2 regions of the Paenibacillus taichungensis genome follow, and region 1 is predicted to be linked to the other one. Evidence: riboswitches for the same ligand, from Rfam matches in the RefSeq annotation. Region 1 holds a riboswitch; the other holds the start of a gene.

Region 1 (3,188 bases):
CTTCAAGCTGTTGGTTAGGTTGAACATAATCATTGAAAGTCACGATTTGCAAGCGAATGCCTTCAGCTTCGAGTTCAGGCTTGATGCTTTCCAAAATTTCCGCATGCGGTGTAGGTGATGCTCCCACTTTCAATTCTACGGTGCGCGGTGCGCCTCCAGCATTGTCAGCGCCGCTGTCGGAATCCTTGTTGTTTCCGCAAGCCGCTAGAACCGCAATCAGCATAATGCTAAGTAGAGCAAAAGACCATTTTTTCATGTGTAAAACCCCTTCTCCAATAAATTTTTTTTGCATTTTGCCCCAAATCGATACCGAATCAGGCAAATGCTATATATGTGTTATTTCCTGGTGAACCATTTAACCAAACGATCGCCCGCCATCTGAAGCACTTGCACCAGAATGATCATAAATACTACGGATATAATCATAATTTCATTCTGATAACGGAAGTATCCGTAGTTGATTGCCAATGTTCCCAGACCTCCACCACCAACCATTCCCGCCATCGCCGTGTAGGAAACAAGGGTAACGATTGTAATGGTGATCCCGGCTAGCAGACCCGGCAATGCCTCTGGCAGAAGCACACGCCTTACAATCTGTCCGGTTGAAGCTCCCATCGCCTGTGCCGCTTCAATGACGCCACGATCCACTTCACGTAGTGTAGTTTCCACCAACCGGGCAAAGTATGGAGCTGCGGCAATGACGAGCGGAGGTATAACACCCAGCACCCCTGTAGCTGTGCCAACCAGTGAACGGGTAAACGGAATGAGTGCAACAATCAGAATGATAAATGGCACTGATCGGAGAATGTTTACAATAAACGATAGTATCGTGTACACCACTTGAGACTGAATTGAAGTCGACCTTGCCGTCATAAACAGCAATACGCCTAACGGCAAACCAATGATGATCGTGAATAGGCCCGATGCTCCCAGGATTTGCAGCGTTTCAATTGAAGCCTTACCAATTTCTTCCCAACGTACCGTCGAAAAATCCATTTAACGAAGCACCTCCACATCAAGTCCCTGATCCACTAACTCTTTAATGGTGAGATTAATCTCATCTAACTGCCCCTCAAACCGAACGGTCAGCTGTCCATAGGGAACTTGTTTGATCGTTGAGATGGTGCCTTGCAAAATGGCGAAATCCACTCCTGTTTTGCGAACCGTTCTGGACAAAATCGCCTCATAGGTTTTATTGCCCAGGAAGGATATTTTCACAAGCTTAGAAGCTCCGTTCGTCTGTAATGAGACATCTGCACTCGCCAGAGCAGTCTCTTCTAATGCAATTCCAACCTCATGGTCCCGCATCATAAAGTCACGCGTAATGGCATGCTGCGGCTTGAGGAACACTTCCGTCACTGGGCCTTGCTCCACGATGCCTCCCTGATGGATAACCGCCACCTGATCACAGATATTCTGGATCACGTGCATCTCATGGGTAATTAGAACAATCGTCAGGTTATACTTTTCATTGATATCCAGCAATAACTTCAGAATCGAATCGGTTGTCTGGGGATCAAGTGCCGATGTGGCCTCATCACACAGCAATACGTTCGGATCACTCGCGAGTGCTCTTGCTATACCTACCCTTTGCTTCTGTCCGCCTGACAGCTGGGCCGGATATTTATTGCTGTGGTCCTCCAGTCCAACCAATGCAAGCATTTCCTTCACTTTCCGATCAATTGCAGCCTTGGGCGTATTAACGAGCTTTAAAGGAAAAGCCACATTATCATATACCGTAGCTGAGGATAACAAATTAAAGTGTTGGAAAATCATGCCGATCTTACGCCGTTGTTGTTGTAGATCGGACTTATTGAGATTGGTTAGGTTGATTCCATCAACCCAAACCTCGCCTGCCGTGGGGCGTTCGAGCAAATTGATACAACGGATCAATGTACTCTTGCCTGCACCGGAATGTCCGATAACTCCGAATATTTCACCCTTGCGGATATTCAAATTTAGATCGGATAAGGCCGTCGTACTTTTTGAACCTTTACCGTACGTTTTGGTTAAACCTTTTAATTCAATCAAAATTACTGCTCCTTCCCACTGCCTACATGTATCTTTACCCGAATGAAAGGAAAACTCCCCTTCATCGTACAAAAAAAGAGCCCCTTTTGCAGAAACAAAAAGGGCTCTTCACGTGAAAGATTATACCTTCTCATCTGCCAAAATCGTGCCTTGCACCATTTTGTAGGAATTAGCACCTAACATCTATAAAGTATGACACAGCTGTCATGCAGTTATAAATCGGTTGCCGGGCTTCATCGGGCCTGTCCCTCCGCCGCTCTCGATAAGAAATATTTAATTTATAAGTTCAGTAGTAGTTATAATGTTAATGTCATAAATGTTAATTCCATCTAACTGTCGATCAGGAACTCAGTATAATCCAAGTATTCCGATTTGTCAAAGGCAAATATTACTATCCAATCAGTTCTTCGGTTGATGCAATACCTGTTTATGCCATTTCTCATTGATGTAGCCATACGCTGCTTTTAACGTCTCACATACCATATCCACACCCTGCCGGAGTTCCACGACATGTTGATCCAGATCCTCCAGCTTCACTTTCCCTTGCAAAGTCTGGTGCAGCTGCCACAGATCATCCTGCATTTCGGAGTTCATGTAATGAATCTCCATGTTTCGTCGTTTGCGCAATTTGCTCATTGGCTCACGGTAAGAGTCCTTGATCCGAATTAGTTCGTTGGCAAGAACATAATGCAGCTTATCATATCCGAACTGTCTTAATACGGTGAAATAAGAATAATGAGTTTTAACATTGGTTGTGTTCAGCTCAAATATTTCATTCAACACTGTACCTAACTTATCCAGAATGGCAAAACATCGGATGAAGCCATCCTTATAGAAATAGACGTAACGGGCATACTCTGCTTTTTCTGGTAATGTCATATCATCCGTAGAGCCCGCTTTGACTTTCTGACGGAAATGGGAAGCTGCAAAACAGCTTTGTTCCAATTCATCCAGCGAAGAGATCAGTCCCTGGGTCCATATATATAGTTTACGAAAATCATGGGTAGGATCATGGTCCACATGCATCTGTCGCTGAAATAGCTCAAGTGTATCCGCCATCGCTTCCATCGCTTCCTTTAGTATGCCTTCGTTCTTACGCGGCTTTTCACCCAGCAACGTTCGCAGCATATATAGCCTCCTCTTTCCACTCTGCAGAT
Region 2 (3,188 bases), 3.1 Mb from region 1:
TTCATTCGCCCGGTTGGCGATACTGGATTGATAAGCTTCTCGTAAGTTCCCCATCAAGTCGCGATAAGTCTCAAAGGTTTCGGATATTTTCACAGCATTCTCATAAATGTCACTAAAATACTTTTGCAGTTGATCATCAATAAGACGCAGATCTTTTTTATTGAGTGTGTTAATGACCTCTTTCTGAGGTCCAAGCACTTTCTTCAGCCACAAAATCTCACTGCGCAGCCCGATAATCTCATTCAGATGTGACTTCTTGGTATGCATCAGAATGTCCTCTTCAAGCTTCTCAATGCGCGCTTCAATTCGGTCACCGACAGTAAAATAATTATCAACAATCAAGTCAACCAGCAGATACAGCAGCTTATCTGGCGTACTAATTTCCTGTTCCCAAAGGATCGGTTTCAATGTCCGCAATTCGCTGACTTTCTGTTTGGTAACACTGATAATAAAGTGTCTGCCAAGGAACAAGTTGACGGCACGTAAAAAAATCTCTTCATCATCAAAACGAATGCTATTAATAACAATAAAATAATGGCTCTCATAAATTTCAATCTTCGGACGTTGTTCTTCGTCACTCAAACAGTCTTCCACAGCCAGATCATGCATCATGAACAACGGTTGAAGTACCGCCAAATCGTCTACGTCCGCATCAATCCAGTAAAACCCCTCCGCTGGTGGAGTCAGCGCCTGCTGAATGTCGTCCACCGGAATAAATACACCGTTATTTACCAACCGGATTTTCATTATTCATCTACTCCTTCTGCACCCGCCAAATGGGCGGATTTCATCAATATGGGCGCAAAAAGAACAGATCAGCCGGTCGGCAGCGGAGCCTGGAAGTCAGGACTGCGTTCGCTCTATAATCAAACGGAAGTAACGTCCCGCTGCCGGCATGCTGATATCAATTCTCTATGCAGTTTGTCGGAATTCGGCTGCCAGTCAGGCCTCGGGTCGCCATCCATTGAATATGTCACCTCTCACATAAGGGTTTATAACACTTGTCTAGTATACCGCTGGTACAGGGTCCTTTCAAGCGCAAAAATGTGTCGATTTCGCGCCCTGGAGCAGTGTATGACAACGGATGATGAACGGTTCCGATCCTGAGGAACAGACATTGAACTACACCTTGACGTGAGGGGATTAATGTCTTAAAGTAAAAGGTGAACCACACTAGTTTTTACAATTGAATAAAGCGAAATCTTATCAAGAGTAGGTGGAGGGACTGGCCCGATGAAACCCGGCAACCGGCGGTATACCGCACGGTGCTAATTCTTGCAGCGACCAAGTGTCCAAGTGACACTGTTGTAACTGAGAGATGAGAGAGGCGCATATCTATTTACATATGACCTTTCTCGGAATCCGAGGAAGGTCTTTGTTATATGCACCGACTTCTCAGCAGTGATTTTCGCTAAGGAACTTGAGCTTGCCGCCAGCAATGTGGTTGCAATTCAGCGCCTGCAGGCAAGCTCATGGCAGCCTAAAACTGTACGGATGCGAATCGTATCGAGTCCGCAGTGGCTGCATCTATTTATGCACAAGGAGGAGTTAGAACTACCATGCCAATCAAAATTCCAGACACACTGCCTGCCAAAGAAGTACTTGCAGGAGAGAACATCTTTGTCATGGACGAGACATCTGCTTACCAGCAGGACATTCGTCCACTACGTATCGCTATATTAAACCTGATGCCCACAAAGGAAACGACAGAAACTCAATTGCTTCGTCTGGTGGGTAACACACCAATTCAGGTAGATATCGTTCTGGTTCATCCGAAGTCTCATACGTCCAAGAACACTTCCCAGGAATATTTGGACTTGTTCTACAAAACCTTTGATGAGATCGAACACCGCCGTTTTGACGGTATGATCATTACAGGTGCTCCTGTAGAGCAAATGGACTTTGAAGACGTGAACTATTGGAAAGAAATTCAGGAGATCTTCGAATGGACCAAAACCAATGTGACTTCGACCATGCATATATGTTGGGCTTCCCAAGCGGGGTTATACCATCATTTCGGAGTTCCCAAAGTTCCGCTGGATGAAAAATGTTTTGGCGTATTCTCACATACGATCAACAGATCCAATGTGCAGCTGCTGCGCGGATTTGATGAAGTATTCAACGTCCCGCATTCCCGCCATACGGAAGTGCGACGTGAAGATATTGAAAAAAATGAAAACCTTGAAATATTGGCTGAATCAGAGGAAGCGGGTATTTTCCTCGTTGCTACCAAAGACGGCAAACAGATTTTTGCAACCGGACATGCCGAGTATGACCCGCTTTCATTGAAATGGGAATATGACCGTGATGCAGCTAAAGGTATGGACATTGCGCTGCCGAGACATTATTTCCCGAATGACGATCCTTCCCGTGTTCCCCCGGCCACTTGGCGAGCACATGCAAACTTATTATTCTCTAATTGGCTCAATTACTATGTGTATCAAGAGACACCTTACGATATTGGTCCGCAAATTTAATCGACATTACAGGAGGATGCTGCAATGGAAGACAACAAGTTGAAAATCGAAAGTCGATTGGCCCAAATTGGGTCTATCAATGAACCGGTAACGGGCGCCATTAATTTTCCGATCTATCAATCCACTGCGTTTCGCCACCCAAAGCTTGGACAAAGCACGGGATTTGATTATATTCGTACGACCAATCCAACCCGTAAAGTGTTGGAAGAAGCAGCGGCAGCGTTGGAATCCGGTGATGCAGGTTTTGCCTGTAGCTCCGGCATGGCTGCTTTGCAAACGATTTTCGCTTTATTCGGACAAGGGGATCATCTGATTGTATCGCTGGATCTGTACGGCGGAACGTATCGTTTGCTTGAACGCATCCTGTCTCGATTTGGTGTGACGGCAAGTTACGTTGATACTAATGACTTGGCAGCTCTAGAAAATATTCGTCAACCAAATACAAAAGCGGTATTTATTGAAACACCAACCAATCCACTAATGATGATTACGGATGTAGAAGCGGTATGCTCCTGGGCCAAGAGCCACAACTTGCTCACCATTGTGGATAATACACTACTGACTCCGTTCTTCCAGCGTCCAATTGAACTTGGTGCTGATATCATCATTCATAGTGCCACGAAGTATCTGGGTGGTCATAATGATGTACTTGCCGGATTAATTATTACCAAAGGTGAGGAATTGTCGGCCGAAATGGCATTCCTGCACAAT

Evidence for each region. Region 1 has a riboswitch for S-adenosylmethionine ahead of ACR1R9_RS01430 (methionine ABC transporter ATP-binding protein). Riboswitches for the same ligand answer to the same signal wherever they lie in the genome.
Region 2: it holds a riboswitch for S-adenosylmethionine, as region 1 does, so the genes downstream of both, metA (homoserine O-acetyltransferase MetA) here and ACR1R9_RS01430 (methionine ABC transporter ATP-binding protein) in region 1, are expected to answer to the same signal.

What each region holds. Positions count from the first base shown of each region.
Region 1 covers NZ_CP194720.1:284,155-287,342, reverse strand. The annotation lists gene ACR1R9_RS01440 (MetQ/NlpA family ABC transporter substrate-binding protein) at 1-256, opposite strand, end outside; gene ACR1R9_RS01435 (methionine ABC transporter permease) at 337-996, opposite strand; gene ACR1R9_RS01430 (methionine ABC transporter ATP-binding protein) at 997-2,031, opposite strand; SAM riboswitch class I at 2,159-2,300, opposite strand; gene ACR1R9_RS01425 (Cthe_2314 family HEPN domain-containing protein) at 2,431-3,159, opposite strand.
Region 2 covers NZ_CP194720.1:4,091,278-4,094,465, reverse strand. The annotation lists gene corA (magnesium/cobalt transporter CorA) at 1-747, opposite strand, end outside; SAM riboswitch class I at 1,201-1,325, shown strand; gene metA (homoserine O-acetyltransferase MetA) at 1,560-2,477, shown strand; gene ACR1R9_RS18180 (aminotransferase class I/II-fold pyridoxal phosphate-dependent enzyme) at 2,502-3,188, shown strand, end outside.